Linked DNA regions of Azospirillum brasilense. The protein of the gene in region 2 interacts with the protein of the main gene of each other region in a pairwise test. Links are inferred from orthologs where the notes say so. Each region holds a gene or a part of one and is shown on either strand. Other genes may lie near its edges.

What was found.
Region 1: the proteins of dnaQ (region 2) and dnaN interact in binary tests that used the Escherichia coli proteins (3 or more experiments, as listed by UniProt). The link is inferred for Azospirillum brasilense from one-to-one orthologs.

What each region holds. Positions count from the first base shown.
Region 1 is NZ_CP012915.1:106,431-115,958, forward strand. The notes cover bases 3,091-6,071. They hold dnaN (DNA polymerase III subunit beta), read right to left. Parts: upstream 5,156-6,071; coding sequence 4,025-5,155; downstream 3,091-4,024. Other genes in these bases: recF (DNA replication/repair protein RecF), read right to left, coding at 3,091-3,926; AMK58_RS14345 (SDR family oxidoreductase), read right to left, coding at 5,419-6,071. In the rest of the region: AMK58_RS14325 (tetratricopeptide repeat protein), read left to right, coding at 1-12; gyrB (DNA topoisomerase (ATP-hydrolyzing) subunit B), read right to left, coding at 119-2,602; more of recF, read right to left, coding at 2,706-3,090; more of AMK58_RS14345, read right to left, coding at 6,072-6,300; AMK58_RS14350 (tetratricopeptide repeat protein), read left to right, coding at 6,353-7,168; AMK58_RS14355 (FeoA family protein), read left to right, coding at 7,315-7,614; feoB (ferrous iron transporter B), read left to right, coding at 7,682-9,528. UniProt on the Escherichia coli protein: Confers DNA tethering and processivity to DNA polymerases and other proteins. Acts as a clamp, forming a ring around DNA (a reaction catalyzed by the clamp-loading complex) which diffuses in an ATP-independent manner freely and bidirectionally along dsDNA.
Region 2 is NZ_CP012914.1:81,437-90,940, forward strand. The notes cover bases 3,772-6,728. They hold dnaQ (DNA polymerase III subunit epsilon), read right to left. Parts: upstream 5,611-6,728; coding sequence 4,933-5,610; downstream 3,772-4,932. Other genes in these bases: AMK58_RS00390 (methylated-DNA--[protein]-cysteine S-methyltransferase), read left to right, coding at 3,772-3,895; AMK58_RS00395 (quinone oxidoreductase family protein), read left to right, coding at 3,917-4,891; coaE (dephospho-CoA kinase), read right to left, coding at 5,603-6,247; AMK58_RS00410 (shikimate dehydrogenase), read right to left, coding at 6,257-6,728. Outside these bases: tRNA uridine-5-carboxymethylaminomethyl(34) synthesis GTPase MnmE, read right to left, coding at 1-554; AMK58_RS00375 ((2Fe-2S) ferredoxin domain-containing protein), read right to left, coding at 589-948; AMK58_RS00380 (DUF6489 family protein), read right to left, coding at 945-1,196; AMK58_RS00385 (thioredoxin domain-containing protein), read left to right, coding at 1,351-3,369; more of AMK58_RS00390, read left to right, coding at 3,374-3,771; more of AMK58_RS00410, read right to left, coding at 6,729-7,111; AMK58_RS00415 (Maf family protein), read right to left, coding at 7,108-7,716; AMK58_RS00420 (pyruvate, water dikinase regulatory protein), read right to left, coding at 7,713-8,561; hemE (uroporphyrinogen decarboxylase), read left to right, coding at 9,010-9,504. UniProt on the Escherichia coli protein: DNA polymerase III is a complex, multichain enzyme responsible for most of the replicative synthesis in bacteria. The epsilon subunit contain the editing function and is a proofreading 3'-5' exonuclease.

The DNA.
Region 1 (9,528 bases), on a different replicon or contig from region 2:
CTGACGGGATAACCCTGACGGCTTCTTGCGTAAAGAAAAGGGCGGAGCCTTGCGGCCCCGCCCGGTCTTACCTTGTGTGTACCAAGTCCCGCACCCTAGGGCAGGCCACAAAGATTACTCACACATCCAGATTGGCGACCTTCAGGGCGTTCTCCTGGATGAATTCGCGGCGCGGTTCCACGATGTCGCCCATCAGGGTGGAGAAGACCTCCTCCGCCTGGTCGGCGTGGTTGACCTTCACCTGCAACAGCGAGCGCTTGGTCGGGTCCAGCGTGGTTTCCCAGAGCTGGTCGGGGTTCATCTCACCCAGGCCCTTGTAGCGCTGGATCGTCACGCCGCGGCGGCCCAGCTCCATCACCGTGTCGAACAGGGCGACGGGGCCGGTCAGGCTGCGGCTTTCCTTCTGCTTCTCGAAGGCGCGGCCGGGCTCGGCGTAGACGCGCTTCAAGTCCGCTGCGATGGCGTCCAGCTTGCGGGCCTCGGCGCTCTTCAGCAGGTCGGCGTCCAAATGGTGGCGGTGGGTCACGCCGCGGCGCGTCCGCACCAGCGCGTAACCGCCCTGGAGCAGGCTCTCGCCGCGCCAGCCGCCTTCCACGTCCAGCGCGTTGAGCCGGGAGGCCACCGTCTCGGCCGCCTGCTGCGCCTGGGCGGTGTCCTGCGACAGGGCGACCGACAGGGCGCCGCTGACCGCCGCCGATTCCACCACCGACAGGTTGCCGGCCTTGCGGGCCAGCGTCTCGATGTGCAGGCGGGCGCCGCGCGCCTGCTCGACCATCTCGCGCAGCGGCTCGCCGTTCAGCAGCGAACCGTCGGCGGGGCGCACGGACAGGTCGCCGAGCGCCGCCTCGATCAGATACTCCTCCAGCGCCCGGTCGTCCTTCAGATACCGCTCCTTCGCGTTGCCGCGCTTGATGCGGTAGAGCGGCGGCTGGGCGATGTAGAGATAGCCACGCTCGATCAGCTCCGGCATCTGCCGGAAGAAGAAGGTCAGCAGGAGCGTGCGGATGTGGCTGCCGTCCACGTCCGCGTCGGTCATGATGATGATCTTGTGGTAGCGCGTCTTGTCCGGGTTGAACTCGTCGCGCCCGATGCCGGTGCCCAGCGCCGCGATCAGCGTGCCGATCTCGGCCGAGGACAGCATCTTGTCGAAGCGCGCCCGCTCCACGTTCAGGATCTTGCCGCGCAGCGGCAGGATGGCCTGGAACTGGCGCGACCGGCCCTGCTTGGCCGAGCCGCCCGCCGAATCGCCCTCCACGATGAAGAGTTCGGACAGCGCCGGGTCGCGCTCCTGGCAGTCGGCCAGCTTGCCGGGCAGGGAGGCGATGTCGAGCGCACCCTTGCGCCGGGTCAGCTCGCGCGCCTTGCGGGCCGCCTCACGGGCGGCGGCGGCCTCGACCACCTTCTGGACGACGCGCTTGGCGTCCGCCGGATGCTCCTCGAAATACTGGGCGAGGCATTCGCCCACCACCGCCTCGACCACCGGGCGGACTTCGGAGGAGACCAGCTTGTCCTTGGTCTGGCTGGAGAATTTCGGGTCGGGCACTTTCACCGAAAGCACGCAGGTCAGCCCCTCGCGCGCGTCGTCGCCGGAGAGGTTGACCTTCTCCTTCTTGGCGATGCCCGACTCGTTGGCGTAGTTGTTGATCGCCCGCGTCAGCGCCGCGCGGAAACCGGCAAGGTGGGTGCCGCCGTCCTTCTGCGGGATGTTGTTGGTGAAGCAGAGAGTCGTCTCGTGGTAGCTGTCGTTCCACTGGAGCGAGCATTCCACGGTGACCACGCCGCCATGCTCGGTCGGGCGCTCCGCCTTGATGGAGATCGCCGGCTTGTGCAGCGGCACCTTGGAGCGGTCGAGCCAGTTCACGAAGGCTTCCAGCCCGCCTTCATAGTGCAGGTCCTGGACCCGCGGCTCCACCCCGCGGGCATCGGTCAGCACCAGCCGCACGCCGGAGTTCAGGAAGGCCAGCTCGCGCAGCCGGTGTTCCAGCGTTGCGAAGTCGAATTCGGTGTTGGTGAAGGTGTCCTTGGACGGCAGGAAGGTGACCTCGGTGCCGGAGAGCGGCTTCTGCCCACCGTTGCCATCGTCCACCATCGGAGCCGGGCCGACGTCGGCCAGACGGGCATCGGCGACGCCGTGGCGGAAGAGCATGAACCATTCGCGGCCGTTGCGCCAGATGCGCAGCTCCAGCGTCTCCGACAGGGCGTTCACCACCGACACGCCCACGCCGTGCAGGCCGCCCGACACCTTGTAGGAGTTCTGGTTGAACTTGCCGCCGGCGTGGAGCTGGGTCATCACGACCTCCGCCGCCGACACGCCCTCTTCGGAGTGGATGTCGGTGGGAATGCCGCGGCCGTTGTCGCGCACCGTGACCGACCCGTCGGCGTTGAGCTGCACCACGACCGCGTCGCAGTAGCCGGCCAGCGCCTCGTCGATCGCGTTGTCCACGACCTCGTAGACCATGTGGTGCAGTCCGGAGCCGTCATCGGTGTCGCCGATGTACATGCCCGGACGCTTGCGCACGGCGTCCAGCCCGCGCAAGACGGTGATCGATTCCGCGCCGTAATCCTGCTGCGGGAGGTCGTTCTTCAGTGCTTCCTGTGCCATGGCTCGACTATAGCAGACTGCGTTGGGTTTCGGCGGAATACCGTACTTCGGTAGGTGATTTTCCGGGCTTTTGAGCCCTTTTTTGAGCGCCCATTTTCAATCGCTAGGCCGGGGTCACGGTCGCATCCTCGATGTGGAAGCGTTTGGCGGCACCGCCGAGCGGCCCGAAGACCGAATCGTCGGTGCCGGTCATCCAGGCCTGGGCGCCCAGCGCCAGGATCTCGTCGAACAGCGCCTCGCGCCGCTGCGGGTCCAGATGGGCGGCCACCTCGTCCAGCAGCAGCAGCGGGGCGGCCCCGCGCTCCGCCGCCAGAAGACGGGCGTTGGCCAGCATGATGGCGATCAGCAGCGCCTTCTGCTCCCCGGTGGAGCAGAGCGCCGCCGGCATGTCCTTCTGGGCGTGGCGCACCGCGAGGTCGCTCTTGTGCGGCCCCAGCGTGGCCCCGCCACTGTCCGAATCGGCGCGCCGGCTGTCGCGCAGCGAGCGGCGCAGAGCGTCCTCGGCGGCCAGCGCCGGACCGTCGTCGAGCCAACGCTCCACCGTGCCCTGCACCGTCAGGTCGGCGCCGGGAAAGGGGCCGACGGCCCGCCCGCAGGCGGCGCGCAGCCGCTGCACCACGTCGCGGCGGGCGGCGGCCACGGCGACTCCGGTGGTCGCCATCTGGTCCTCCAGCCCGCTCAGCCAGCCCTCGTCGCCGTTCCAGCCGCGATGCCCCTCGCGCAACAGGCGGGCGCGCTCGCGCAGGGCGTGCTCGTAGCGGCTGAGCCGGCCGGCATGGGCGGGGTCGAATCCGAACACGAGACGGTCGAGGAAACGGCGGCGCCCGCTGGAGCCTTCGAGAAACAGACGGTCCATCTGCGGGGTCAGCCAGACGACGGCGACATGCTCGGCCAGCACGGTCTGGCCCTTGGCGGGATGGCCGTCCACGCGGACGACGCGGCGGTCGCGCTCCGCTCCAGACGCCGCTTGGGAACTGAGTTCGCGGCCGGTGCCGATCTCCACCGGGCCGGTGGGGGTATCCAGAACGGCGGCGACCGCCCAGCCGACGCCGGCGCCATTGCCAGCGCTGCCGCCGATCCGCTCGACCTCCGCCAGCTTGGCGCCGCGCAGGCCACGTCCGGGGGCGAGGAAGCTGACCGCTTCGAGCAGGTTGGTCTTGCCGGCGCCGTTCGGCCCGGTCAGCACCACCGGGCGGTGGTCGGGCTCCAGGCGCGCGCTGTCATAACCGCGGAAGCGGGTCAGGGTCAGGCGCGTCACCGCCAAGGCGGCCGGAGTGTTCACCACGGGGATGGGATAGGGCGAAGTCTGTCTGGCGTCGAGCAAAGCGTCCGATCCGGGATGCGGGGACCGGGCCACCGGACCCCGTCAAACACGGGGTCTGGAGCGCACCGGCCCGAAAAGCGCCGATCCGTCCGGACCGGTCACACACGCATCGGCATCAACACGTAAAGGGCCGTGGGGTCGGCGACGTCGCGCACGATGGTCGGCGACGCGGCGTCGGCCAGCGAGAAGCGCGCGCCCTCGCCCTCGATCTGCTGCGTGATATCAAGCAGATAGCGAGAGTTGAAGCCGATTTCCAGGGGGCCTTCCTGGTAATTGACTTCCAGCTCCTCGGTGGCGCTGCCGGCCTCGGGGCTGGTGGCGGAGAGGGTCAGGGTGCCGCGGGTCAGCGACAGCTTCACCGCCCGGCTCTTCTCGGTGGAGATGGTGGCGACGCGGTCCACGGCGGCGGCGAACAGCTTGGCGTCCACCTCCATCGTCTTGTCGTTGCCGACCGGGATCACCCGCTCGTAGTCCGGGAAGGTGCCGTCGATCAGCTTGGAGGTCACCACCACCGAATCGAAGGCGAAGCGGATCTTGTTGTCCGACAGCGACAGCTCGATGCGGTCGGCGGCCTCGTCGATCAGCTTGCGGATCTCGTTCACGGTCTTGCGCGGAACGATCACGCCGGGGATGCCGGCGGCCCCCTCCGGCAGCGGCATCTCGACCCGCGCCAGACGGTGGCCGTCGGTCGCCACGGCGCGCAGCACCGGCAACTCGGACCCGCCGGCCTTGGCCTTGGCGGCGTGCAGGTAGATGCCGTTGAGGTAGTAGCGCGTCTCTTCGGTCGAGATGGCGAAGCGGGTGCGGTCGACCAGCGCCCGCAGGTCGCCCGCCGTCAGGTCGAAGCGGTGCGGCAGGTCGCCGCCGGACAGCTGCGGGAAATCGTCGACCGGCAGACAGGACAGCTTGAACTGCGACCGGCCCGCGCGCAGCGTCAGGATCGTGCCGTCGCCGCCGATGTCCAGCTCCACCTGGCTGCCGTCGGGCAGCTTGCGCACGATGTCGTACAGCGTGTGGGCCGGGGCGGTGGTACCGCCCGCGCGGGTCACCGTGGCCGGGACCGTCTCGACGATCTCCAGATCCATGTCGGTGGCGGCCAGCGACAGCTCGCCGTCGCTCGCCCGCAGCAGCACGTTGGACAGGATGGGGATGGTGTTCCTGCGCTCCACCACGCTCTGCACATGACCAAGGGACCGGAGAAGGGCGGCGCGTTCGATGATGATGTTCATGCTGGTCGTCGTCTCGGCAGGTCGTGTTTTTTTGCGATTCGCAGGCGTACCCATGCCGGTCCGGCCGCAATCCAGCGGGCCGGAACGGGGGCGCATGATACCACAACGTCGGTTTTGCCGAACCAAATTCGTTCGGCGCGGTCGGGCGGTCGCCGGAAAGGACGATTCCAGCCCATCCGGAGGCCCGTGACGCCCCCGCGGGGTGCCGCCGTAGGGGGAATGCGGGCCGAGCGGGAGCGCGCGCGATTCGCGCCGCCGCGACTCTAGCGCCCACCCTCCGCCGCGAACTGGGCGTCCAGTCCGGCGCGGTAGTCGGGGTAGGTCAGCGCCACGCCGAGCTGGCGCTTGATGCGGTCGTTCTTCACCCGGCGGCAGTCGGCGTAGAAGCTGGCGGCCATCGGCGACAGCCCGGCCTCCTCGAAGGGCACCAGGGGCGGCGGCTCGACCCCCAGCAGGCCGCAGGCGTAGCTCACCACCTCGTGGGAGGGGGAGGGCAGGTCGTCGGCGACGTTGTAGACCGCGCCCAGCGTCGGTTTGTCCATCGAGGCGCGCAGCGTCGCCGCGATGTCCTCCACATGGATGCGGCTGAACACCTGTCCGGGCTTGTCGACCCGCCGGGCGGTGCCGTCGCGCACGTTGTCCAGCGCGCTGCGCCCCGGCCCGTAGATGCCGGCCAGCCGGAAGAGATGCATCGGCACGCCGTACTGGCGGTAGAGGTTCAGCCAGCCGCGCTCCGCCTCGACGCGGCGCTTCTGCCGCTCGCCGGTCGGGCGCAGCCACGCCGCCTCGCCCACCCATTCGCCCTTGGTGTCGCCGTAGACCCCGGTGGTGGAAAGATAGCCGGCCCAGTCGAGCGTCCGCAGATCCGCCAGATCCATGGCGTGCTGGTCGAGCACCGGGTCGCCCCGCTCGTCGGGCGGGACGCTGACAAGAAGATGGGTGGTGCCGGCCAGGGCCGCGCGGGCGTCCTCGAGCGGGCGGCCCCGGTCGAACAGGAACGCCTCGATGCCCTGCGCCTCCAGGGCGGCGCGCTTGTCCTCGCCGCGGCAGGTGGCGGCGATCCGCCAGCCCTCGGCCTTCAGCCGGTCGGCGAACACGCGGGCGGTGAAGCCCAGGCCGAAGACGAACAGACGGGGTGAAGCCATGTCTTGCGGGGTCCTTGCGTCGGAAGCGGCAATGACGGAGTGTAAGGCCGCCATGAACCGACGCAACGCTTACCTCATCACGGCCGCGCTGGCGCTCTTGTCTGTCAGCCCTGCTGTGGCCGCTCCCGCCGTCGATCACAACCGGGAATTCCAGGCCTGCCTGACGCTCGCCGAGAAGCGCCCGGCCGAAGCGCTGGAGAGCGCGCAGACCTGGCTGAACCGCGGCGGCGGCGATCATGCCCGGCTGTGCCAGGCGCTGGCGCTGTTCCACAAGGGCGACTTCACCACCGCCGGGGCGCGGCTGGAGGAGCTGGCCCCGGTGCTGGGCAAGGACGACCCGAAGGCCGGGGCCTCGATCCTCGGGCGGGCCGGCTGGGCGTGGCTGCGCGCCGGTGACAATGTGCGGGCGGAGCGGGCTTACAGCCGTGCCCTGGCGCTCCAGCCGGAGGACGTGGACCTGCTGATCGACCGCGCCATCGCGCGGGCCGAGACGGAACGCTTCTGGGACGCCGTGGCCGACCTGGACGCCGCGCTGAAGAGAGACCCGCGGCGGGCCGAGGCCTATCTCTACCGGGCCGCCGCCCACAAGGCGCTGGCCAACGACCGGCAGGCCTTGGCCGACATCGACCGCGCGCTTGAGCTGCGCCCCGGCGATCCCGACGCCCTGCTGCTGCGCGCCACCATCAAGGCGCAGGCCGGCAACCTGCCGGGCGCGCGGGAGGATTGGAGCCAGATCGTCCGCAACACGCCGGCCAGCGCCGCGGCGAAGACGGCGCAGGCCAACCTCGACCGCTCCGCCAAGGCGCCGGCGCCCGCACCGGCGGCGAAGGGCGAGGCGAAGGGCGGGGCGGCCCCCGCAAAGCCCTAATCGCGGTAGGGCCGTTACGCTTATTTTACAAGGCTCCTGCGACATTTAGCCGGCTGGACGAATGCGAACGCTTCGCAGGATCATCCGCGGCGAAGAGGGGCGGATACGAACGCGCCCCCCACCTCCCGGTGCGATCAGGTGCAGCCATGAGCGGTCATCCCACCCCCGAAACGGGCCAGTCCCCCGGCGGACGGCATTTGGGCGAGTTGAAGAAGGGCGAGCGCGCCCGCGTGACCGGCGTCGATGAGCGGGGGGTCGTCACCACCCTTCCCGAAGGGGAGCTGGAGCGGCGCATGATCGAGATGGGGCTGGTCGAAGGCTCCCATGTCGAGGTCCTGCACGAAGCCTTTCCGGGCCGCGACCCCATCGCCATCCGCGTGAACGAGCACACGCTGGCGCTCCGCCGCGCCGAGGCGCGGGCCGTGCTGGTGGCGCCCGCCGCCTGACGCCCGCCATCTGACCCGCGGCGCCGCCACCCTCTTTCAAAGCGACCTCCTGCAAGGACATCCGGCCATGTCGGTCCTGGACTCCGCCCTGCCGCCGCGCATCGCGCTGGTCGGCAACCCGAACTGCGGCAAGACCGCCCTGTTCAACGCGCTCACCGGTTCCCGCCAGAAGGTGGCGAACTATCCCGGCGTCACGGTGGAACGGAAGATCGGGCATTTCGTCAGCCCGCTCGGCCGCCGCGTTCAGGTGATCGACCTGCCGGGCACCTACAGCCTGCGCGCCCGCTCCCCCGACGAGGAGGTGACCCGCGACGTCGTGCTCGGCCGCTTCTCGCACGAGGACAGCCCGGACCTGCTGGTCTGCGTCGCCGACGCCACCAACCTGCGCCTGAACCTGCGGCTGGTGGTCGAGCTGAAGCGGCTGGGCCGCCCGATCATCCTGGCGCTGAACATGATGGATGCGGCGGAGAAGCGCGGCTGCCGCATCGACGCGGCGGCTCTGTCGGCCGCGCTCGGCGTGCCGGTGGTGCCGACCGTCGCCATCCGCCGCGGCGGCGTCCAGCCGCTGCTGGAGCAGATCGACGGCGCCATGGCCATGGCGGCGGACGTGGCGGAGAATCCTGCCTCCTGCGGCTGGAGCGAGCCGTCCTCGCGCGACCTGCGCGCCTACCATCAGGAGGTCGAGGGGCTGCTGGCCGGCTGCGTGGCCGACGCCGGCCTGCCGCCGCTGGCGACCCGGCGGGTGGACGCCGTGCTGCTGCACCCGGTGTTCGGGCTGGCCTTCCTGTTCCTCGTGCTGTTCCTGATGTTCCAGGCGGTGTTCGCCTGGGCCGAGGCGCCGATGAACCTGATCGACGGCGCGGTCAGCGGGCTCAAGGACTGGGTGGCCGCCACCCTGCCGGACGGCGCGCTGCGCAGCCTGCTGACCGACGGAATCATCGCCGGGGTGGGCAGCGTGGTCATCTTCCTGCCGCAGATCCTGGTGCTGTTCTTCTTCATCCTGGTGCTGGAGGCGACCGGCTATCTCGCCCGCGCCGCCTTCCTGCTGGACCGGCTGATGGGCGGGGTGGGGCTGCACGGGCGGGCCTTCATCCCGCTGCTGTCCAGCTTCGCCTGCGCGGTGCCCGGCGTCATGGCGGCGCGCACCATCGAGAACCGCGCCGACCGGCTGGCAACCATCATGATCGCCCCGCTGATGACCTGCTCGGCCCGGCTGCCGGTTTACACGCTGCTGATCGCGGCCTTCGTGCCGGACCGTCCGCTGCTGGGCGGGCTGGTCGGGCTGCCGGGGCTGGTGATGTTCGCGCTCTACGCCGCGGGCATCCTGTCGGCGCTGGCCGTCGCCTTCGTTCTGAAAGGCACGGTGTTCAAGGGCGCGCGAGAGCCGCTGCTGATGGAGCTGCCGGCCTACCGCCTGCCCAACCCGCGCGACATCGCGCTGGGCCTGTTCGAGCGGGCCAAGGTCTTCCTGGCGCGGGCCGGCACGACGATCTTCGCGCTGATGATCGTCATGTGGTTCCTGGCGAGCTTCCCCGGCGCGCCGGAGGGGGCGACCGAGCCGGCCATCCAGTATTCCATCGCCGGCATGATCGGCCACGCGCTGGAACCGCTGCTGGCGCCCATCGGCTTCACCTGGCAGATCGCCGTGGCGCTGGTGCCGGGCATCGCGGCGCGCGAGGTGGCGGTCGGCGTGCTGGGCACGATCTACGCGCTGAGCGAGAGCGGCGACGCGCTGCAATCCTCGCTGGCCGGGGCGCTGGCCGCCTCCTGGAGCCTGCCGACCGCCCTGTCGCTGCTCGCCTGGTACGTCTTCGCCCCGCAATGCGTCGCCACCCTGTCGGTGGTGAAGCGGGAGACCAACGGCTGGTTCTGGCCGACGGTGATGTTCGCCTACATGATCACGCTGGCCTACGG
Region 2 (9,504 bases):
ACGCCGGAGGGCAGGTCCTCGTCGGGGAAATCGATGTCGGCCTCGATGTGGGCCAGCGACCGGGTCAGCCGCTCGCGCCAGCCGTCGTAGAGTGTGCCGAGCGCGCCTTCCATCTGGCGCAGGGCCTGACGGCGCTGGGCGGAGGTCTCGGCGTCCACGAGGTCGGCGACCGCCTCGGCCTCGGTCAGGTCGAGTTTGCCGTTCTCGAAGGCGCGACGGGTGAACTCGCCGGGCTCGGCAACGCGCAGACCGGGCAGGGCGGAGAGCGCCTCCACCACGCCAGCCACCACGGCGCGCCCACCGTGGAGGTGCAGTTCCACCACGTCCTCGCCGGTGAAGCTGCGGGGAGTGGTGAAGCGCAGCACGAGGGCATCGTCCAGCGCCTCCCCGTTCTTGGGATCGCGCAAGCGGACGAGCGTGGCCATGCGGGGTTCGGGCAGCGGCTTGCCGGTCAGGGCGGCGAGGGCGTCGCCGGAGGCCGGGCCCGAAACGCGAACCACCGCCACACCGGCGCGGCCGGGGGCGGTGGCGAGGGCAAAGATCGTCGGAATCATTGTGCCGAGTGTCATCGTGCCGGTTCCGGAACGATCAGCCGACCTGTTCCGGCAGCAATTCTTTTTGTTCCGGCTTCAGCATGAGCCGTTCCACACGGCCACCGCCGATCAGGTGCGTCTCCAGGATCGCGTCCACATCGGCGAAGGAGCGGTAGGTGTACCAGACGCCCTCCGGATAGATGACCAGCACCGGACCCAGCTCGCAACGGTCCAGGCAACCGGCGGCGTTGATGCGCACCCGGCCGTCCAGACCCAGCTCGCGGGCGCGCGCCTTCATGTAGTCGCGGAGCTTCTCGGACCCCCGGGCGGCGCAGGAGCCGCGCTTGTGTCCGTCGGGGCGGCGGTTGGTGCAGGAGAAAACATGGGCTTCGAAGTAGGGCTTCGGATCGGTCACTTGCGTCCATCCTGTCCCATGGCGGCGGCCATCTGGGACCAAAACATTTTCTGAAGCTGCTCCATGCCCTGAATTCCCGCCGGCAGCCACGTCTTCATCATCGTCTCGGGGTCCATGGCGAGCAGGGAGGCCTGCATGCGGTCCTGGATCTCCTGCATCATGGCGTCCTGCATGGGCTTCACGTCGGGAAGACCCAGGAAGTGGCGCGCCTCCTCGGGTGTGCAGTCGATGTCGATGGTGATTTTCATGGCCCCATTCCCTTGGAAAGCGCGCGGTACGCAGGAAATTAAGGGTTGAGCGCCGCTTCGGCTCATGCCCCACTATACAGATAGGAAGCCCTGGCGCAACGGCACCGCCGCGCCAGTTTATTCCCAACCACGCCACAGACCGGAAACGCCTGCGATGCCCGCGAACCTGCTTGGCCGGGAGACCAGCCCCTACCTGCTTCAGCACAAGGACAACCCCGTCCATTGGATGGCCTGGGGCCGCGACGCCTTCGAGCGGGCCAGGCGCGAGAACAAGCCGGTGCTGCTGTCGGTCGGCTACGCCGCCTGCCACTGGTGCCACGTGATGGCGCACGAGAGCTTCGAGAACCCGGAGATTGCCGGGCTGATGAACGAGCTGTTCGTCAACATCAAGGTGGACCGGGAGGAGCGGCCGGACGTCGACCAGATCTACCAGTCCGCCCTGGCGATGCTGGGGCAGCAGGGCGGCTGGCCGCTGACCATGTTCCTGACACCGGAGGCCGAACCCTTCTGGGGCGGCACCTACTTCCCGCCGGCCTCGCGCTACGGGCGGCCCGGCTTCCCCGACGTGCTGCGCGGCGTGGCGGAGACTTACCGCAACAAGCCGGAGAACGTGACCCGCAACGTCGCCGCGCTGAAGGATGCGCTGGGCAAGCTGGCCGAGAACCGGGCGGCGGGGGAGGTCGACCTCGCCATGCTCGACCAGATCGCCGACCGGCTGGTCCGCGAGGTCGATCCCTTCCACGGCGGCATCGGCCACGCCCCGAAATTCCCCCAGGTTCCGATCTTCACGCTGCTGTGGCGGGCTTGGCTGCGCACCGGCAAGGAGCCGTACCGCGAGGCGGTCACCAACACGCTGGCCCATATGAGCCAGGGCGGCATCTACGACCATCTGGGCGGCGGCTTCGCCCGCTACTCGGTGGACGAGATGTGGCTGGTGCCGCATTTCGAGAAGATGCTCTACGACAACGCCCAGCTTCTCGACCTGATGACCCTGGTCTGGCAGGCGGAGCGGGAGCCGCTGTTCGAAACACGCATCCGGGAAACGGTGGGCTGGGTTCTGCGCGAGATGATCGCCGAGGGCGGCGGCTTCGCCGCGACCCAGGACGCCGACAGCGAGGGCGAGGAGGGCCTGTTCTACATCTGGAACGAGGAGGAGATCGACCGGCTCCTCGGCCCCGGCGCCAAGGTCTTCAAGCGCGCCTACGGCGTCACGCCGCAGGGCAACTGGGAGGGGGCGACCATCCTCAACCGGCTGCACCGCATCGAGGCGCTGGACGCTGAGACCGAGGCGACGCTGGCCGAACAGCGGGCGATCCTCTGGCGGGAGCGCGAAAAGCGGATCAAGCCGGGCTGGGACGACAAGGTGCTGGCCGACTGGAACGGCCTGATGATCGCGGCGCTCGCCCAGGCCGGCATGGTCTTCGACGAGCCGGAGTGGATCGCGGCCGCGCAGCGCGCCTATGCCTTCGTCCGCGACCGCATGACCGAGGACGGGCGGCTGCTGCACAGCTGGCGGGCCGGGCAGCTCAAGCACCGCGCGACGCTGGACGACTACGCCCACATGGCGCGCGCGGCACTCGCCCTGCACGAGGCGACCGGCGACGCCGGAGCGCTGGAACAGGCGCGGGCCTGGGTGCGGGTGCTCGACGCGCATTTCTGGGACGCCCAGGCCGGCGGCTATTTCTACACGGCGGACGACGCGGACGACCTGATCGTCCGCACCAAGTCGGCCGGCGACGCGGCGACCCCCAGCGGCAACGGCACCATGCTGGCGGTCCTGGCGACACTGCACCACCGCACCGGCGAGGCCGCCTACCGGGAGCGGGCGGATGCCCTGGCCGCCGCCTTCTCCGGCGAGCTGAGCCGCAATTTCTTCCCGCTGCCGACCTATCTGAACGCGGCGGAGCTTCTTCAGAAGGCGCAGCAGATCGTCATCGTCGGCGACCCGCAGGCGCCGGACACGGCGGCGCTGCGCCGGGCGGTGCTCGACCGTCCGCTTCCCGACCGCATCCTCAGCGTCCTGCCGCCGGGGACGGATCTGCCCGCCGGGCACCCGGCCCACGGCAAGGGCTTGCAGGGCGGGGTGGCGACCGCCTATGTCTGCACCGGCATGACCTGCTCCCCCCCGGTGACCGCGCCCGACGCACTGGCCGCCGCCCTGACCCGGAGATGACGTCATGACGCAGACCCTCAAAAACCCGGCCGCCGGCAGCCTGACCGTCGACAGCCCGCTGGGCCTGCTGACCCTGACCAGCGCCGCCGGCGCCATCGTGGCGCTCGACTGGGGACGGCTGGGCGATGACCGGCCGGACCCCGTGCTGGAGGAGGCGGCGCGCCAGCTCCGCGATTATTTCGCCGGCACGCGGTTGGATTTCGACCTGCCGCTGTCCCCCCGCGGGACGGCCTTCCGGCAGAAGGTCTGGGCGGCGATGCAGGCCATTCCCTACGGCGGCGTCCTGACCTACGGCGACGTCGCGCGGATGCTGGACACGGCGCCGCGGGCCGTCGGCGGGGCCTGCGGGGCCAACCCGATCCCGGTCATCATCCCCTGCCACCGCATCGTCGGTGGCGGCGGGGCGCCCGGCGGCTATTCCGGCATGGGCGGCCTGCGGACCAAGGACTGGCTGCTCCGCCACGAGCGGCGGTACCGGGTGACAGCGGAACAGGCCGGCGATACGCTGGAGCTTCAGCTTCTATAAAAAGGGAAGGAACCGACCACTATGGTTCACGCGATCCGCATCCACGACTACGGCGGACCCGAAGCGCTGCGCTGGGAGGAGATCGAGGTGGGCGACCCCGGCCCCGGTCAGGTGCGGCTGCGCCAGACCGCCGTCGGGCTGAACTACATCGACACCTATCACCGCTCCGGCGCCTACAAGCTGCCGCAGCTTCCCGCCATCATCGGGACCGAGGGCGCCGGCGTGGTCGAGGCCGTGGGGCCGGACGTGACGACGCTGAAGCCCGGCGACCGGGTGGGCTACGCGCCGCTGATCGGCGCCTACGCCGAATCCCGCCTCGCCCCCGCTGACCGGCTGATTCCGCTGCCGAGCTGGATCGAGGACCGGCAGGCCGCCGCCATGCTGCTCCAGGGCATGACCGCGCAGTTCCTCCTGCGCTCCACCTACGCGGTGCAGCCGGGCGACACCATCCTGGTCCAGGCCGCCGCGGGCGGCGTCGGCCAGATCCTCTGCCAGTGGGCGAAGCATCTGGGCGCCACCGTGATCGGCACGGTCAGCAGCGACGAGAAGGCGGAGCTGGCCCGCGCCGCTGGCTGCGACCATCCCATCGTCTACACGCGCGAGAATTTCGTGAACCGCGTGAAGGACCTGACGGACGGGCAGGGCGTGCCGGTGGTCTATGACGGCGTCGGCAAGACGACCTTCATGGACAGCCTGGACTGCCTGCGCCCTCGCGGCTTCATGGTGCTGTTCGGCGCGGCGTCCGGGCCGGTCCCACCGCTGGATCTCCAGGTGCTGGCGGCCAAAGGCTCGCTCTACGTCACGCGCCCGACCCTGTTCAGCTACGTTTCCAAGCGCGACGACCTGATGGCCAGCGCCGCCGACCTGTTCGAGGTGGTGCACACCGGCGGGGTGACCATCAACGTCGGCCAGACCTTCGCGCTGCGCGACGCGGCGGAGGCCCACCGGGCGCTGGAGTCCCGCGCCACGACCGGATCGACGGTGCTGTTGCCGTAAGGTTCAAAGCCCTCTCCCGGGACGGGAGAGGGAATGACACCTCACTCGGCGGCCCAGAGCGGGTTCTTCAGCTTCTTGAGAAGCTCCGCATGGGCCGCCAGTTCCTCCTCGCTCGGCGCGTGGGCGCGTGGGGCGCGGTAGGGGCGGTCGATGCGGATCGCCGCGGGGCCGCCCGTTGCCGGGCCGGAGGCCAGCGCCAGACCGGCCTGCCGCCCGCCGCGCAGCTCCAGATACACCTCGGCCAGAAGCTGGGCGTCGAGGAGCGCGCCGTGGTAGGTGCGGCTGGAATTGTCCACGCCGAAGCGCTTGCAGAGCGCGTCCAAGGTGGCCGGCGCGCCGGGGAACTTCTGCCGCGCCATCAGCAGCGTGTCGATGGCCCGGTCCTTCGGCATCACCGGATAGCCGGCGATCCGCATCTCCCAGTTCAGGAAGTGCATGTCGAAGGCCGCGTTGTGGATGACCAGCGGCGCGTCGCCGATGAAGGCCACGAACTCCGCCACCACGTCGTTGAACAGCGGCTTGTCCGCCAGGAACTCCGTCGTCAGCCCGTGCACCGCCACGGCGTCCGGCGGCACGTCGCGCTCCGGGTTGACGTAGCAGTGGAAGGTCTTGCCGGTGGCGACGTGGTTGTGCAGCTCGACGCAGCCGATTTCGATCAGCCGGTGCCCTTCCTCGGGCTTGAAGCCGGTCGTTTCCGTATCGAGGACGATCTCACGCATGAACCACCTGTCCGGGCTGGTATCCCCGCGGCGGCCACTGCCGGCCGCGGCGCCGCTTCACGTCGGCGAGGATGTTGCGCAGCGCCCGCCGGGTGGCCCGCCGTCCGTCGCCGGTGTTGACGACGTGGTCGGCGCGCCGCCGCTTCTCCGCGTCGGGCATCTGCCGGGCCAGAATAGCGGCGAACTTGTCCGGCGTCATGCCCGGCCGCGCCAGCACCCGTGACTTCTGCACCAGGAAGGGGGCGGTGACGACCACGCTGCGGTCGACCTTGCGCTCCCCGCCGGTTTCGAACAGCAGGGGGATGTCCAACACCGCCACGCGGACGCGGCGGCGCGCCGCCTGCCGGAGGAAGCGCCGCTGAGCGGCCTGCACCGCCGGGTGGAGGATCGCCTCCAGCCGCTTCAGCGCCGCCGGGTTGCCGAACACCGCGGCCCCCAGCGCCCGCCGGTCCACCGCACCATCCACCACGACGCCGGGGAAGGCCGCCGCGATGGCCGGCACCGCCGTGCCGTGGCGCCCCAGCAGGCCGTGCACCACGGCGTCGCTGTCGCAGACCGGCGCGCCCATGCGCTTCAGCATGCGCGCCGCCGTGCTCTTGCCCATGCCGATGGAGCCGGTCAGTCCCAAGACGATCATCGCGCGCCCTCAGCCCTGGAGAACGGCCGCCTTCAGCCCCTCGGTCACCTCCGGCTCCCGGCCGAACCAAGCGGCGAAGCCAGGGCGGGCCTGATGGAGCAGCATGCCGACGCCGTCCACCACCCGGTTGCCGCGCGCCTGCGCGGCGGTCAGAAGCGGGGTCATCAGGGGCGTGTAGACGATGTCGGTGACGACGGCCGAACCGGGCAGGGCGCGGAGGTCCAGCTCCAGCGGCGGCTGGCCGGCCATGCCCTGGGTCGTCGTGTTCACCACCAGCGCCACACCTTCGAGAAGCGTTTCACGTGAAACCCAATCGGCGGTCTCGATGGCGCCAACCCCATCACTGTTGCCGATATCAGCGGCCAGTTCGTCGGCCCGCGCCCGTGTGCGGTTGACCAGCCAGACCCGCGGAGCACCCTCGTCGAGGAGAGAGGCGACGACGGCCCGCGCCGCGCCACCGGCCCCGATGACCAGCGCCGGCCCGTCCGATGCCTTCCAGCCCGGCGCGCCGCTCTTCAGGTTCTCGATGAAACCGAAGCCGTCGGTGTTGCGGCCTTCCAGCGCCCCGTCCTCGCCGACCACGATGGTGTTGACGGCACCCATCCGCCTAGCGGTGGCGTCCAGACGGTCGACCGTGCGGTAAGCGGTCTCCTTGTGCGGCACCGTCACGTTGCAGCCGCGGAAGCCCAGCGCGGGCAGAGCGCGGATGGCCTGCTCGATGCGGTCGGGCGGCACGGCCAGCGGCACATAGGCGCCGTCGATGCCGTACCGCTCCAGCCAATAACCGTGCAGCCGGGGCGAGCGCGAATGGCCGATCGGCCAGCCCATCACCCCGGCCAGCTTCGCCTTGCCGCTGATCGTCATTCCGCAATCACCCCATGCACCCGCAGGAACCCGAGCAGCGGCAGCAGCGGCAGCCCGAGGATCGTGAAGAAGTCGCCGTCCACCCGGTGGAAGAGTTGCGCGCCCAAGCCTTCGAGGTGATAAGCGCCGACCGACCCCATCACGTCGTCGCCCGCTGCGTTCAGGTAGGACTCCAGAAAGGCGTCGCTGAACGGGCGCATGGTCAGGCGGGCGCGGTCCACATGGTGCCACAGCCGCTCGCCGTCGCGGATCACCACGGCGCAGCTCACCAGCCGGTGCGTCTTGCCGCGCAGGTCCTGAAGCTGGGTCCGCGCGGCGTCGCGGTCGGCCGGCTTGTCGAACCAGCGGCCCTCGCATTCCAGCATCTGGTCAGCGCCGATCACCAGAGCGCCCGGATGCTTACGGGTGACGCGCTGCGCCTTCAGCTCGGCCAGAGCCTCGGCCACATCCTCGACCGGGGCGCCCTCGGCGCGGGCGGCCAGCTTGATCTCCTCTTCGTCCACCGCGGCAGGGGCAAGGGTGACGCGCACCCCGGCGCGTTCCAGCATCTCCGCCCGGGTGCGGGAACCGGAGGCGAGGACGACGGTGGGAATCGCTCCGCTCACGTCAGGGGCCCCTCGGGGACCACCCCGGGCAGGCCGCCGGTCTGGCGGCGGGCGAGCAGCATCATGATCTCCGCTGCCGTCTCCTCGATGGAGCGGCGCGACACGTCGATCACCGGCCAGCCGCGCCGGGTGAACATGCGCCGGGCGTCGGTGACCTCGGCGCGCACCACCTCGGGATCGACGTAGGTCGAGGACTCGTTCTGGTTCAGCAGCTTCAGCCGGTTGCGACGGATCTGCACCAGACGGTCCGGGTCCTTGGTCAGGCCGACGACCAGCGGCCGGGTCAGCTTCTCGATCTCCGGCGGCATCGGGCAACCGGGAACGATCGGGATGTTCGCCGCCTTGATGCCGCGGTTCGCCAGATAGATGCAGGTCGGCGTCTTGGACGTGCGCGACACGCCCATCAGGATCACGTCGGCCTCGTGCAGGTCCCAGCTCGATTGGCCGTCGTCGTGGGCCAGCGCAAAATCCATCGCGTCCATACGCCCGAAATATTCGGCGTCCAAGGCGTGCTGGCGGCCGGGCTGGCGCTGTGATTCCACGCCGAGGAAGGCGGCCAGCGCGTTGATCAGCGGGTCGAGGACCGGAATGCAGGGAACCTGCACCTCGCGGCAGAAGTCCTGAAGGCGGCGGCGCAGCTTCTCGTCCACCAGAGTGAACATGACGAGACCGCGATTCTCCTGGACGCCCTCCAGAACCATGTCGAGCTGACGCTCGGTCCGCACGAGATTCCAGAAATGCTCGACCGGGCGAACATCGTCGAACTGGATGACGCAGGCGCGGGCGACGCTGTTGATCGTCTCGCCGGTTGCGTCCGACACAAGATGCAGGTGGAACTGTCTCATCCGTCCCCAACGTGTTGTGGAGAACCCGTCCGAATCTGTGGACAACGGGGATCTCCTGGATTCTGTCCCTCGGGGCGGGACTCGTCGCCCCCGCTGGCGCCCCCTTCGGGACAATCCGCGCGCCCTCTCCGGAACATGGGTACAATGACTCCCGCGGACCATGTTATCCACGGGATTCCCAGGCTTCCCGATATAGCATTTCCGCCGTTTCCGGCGAAAGCGTCCGGAGTCGTCCACAGAATCCGATTTTCGTCCACAGCGCACCGTCCGGCCTGTGGACGATTCTGCGCAAAGCGGGGATTCCCGTTTTCCACAGGCACCCACCACCCCTTCTTCCTTTCTCTCTTTAAAAAGAATACTGAGTAGAAGGGTGAAAACCCGCAGACCCGATTCACTTACAGGGGAACGATCCGCCGTGTCCGAGGCCGTGACCAAGATTGCCAAGCCGATGCTCGCCGCCCTCACCGGCGAGGTGCGTTCGCGCCCGCCCTTCTGGCTGATGCGCCAGGCCGGCCGTTACCTGCCGGAATATCGGGAATTGCGCGCCAAGGCCGGCAGCTTCCTGGACATGTGCTACAACCCGGATCACGCGGTCGAAGTGACCCTGCAGCCGCTGCGCCGCTACGACATGGATGCGGCGATTCTGTTCTCCGACATCCTGGTGGTGCCGCACGCCCTGGGCCAGCCGCTGGCCTTTCTGGAGGGCGAGGGGCCGAAGCTGGACCCTGTGAGAAGCGTGGACGACCTCAAGCGCCTGTCGCGCGACCGCTTCCACGAGCGGCTGGAACCGGTCTACGAGACCGTCCGCCGCCTCTCCAGCGCGATTCCCGCGCACACCACGCTGATCGGCTTTGCCGGGGCGCCCTGGACGATCGCCTGCTACATGGTCGAGGGGGCGGGGTCCAAGGAGTACGCGCATGTCAAGCGCTGGGCCTACGGCGAC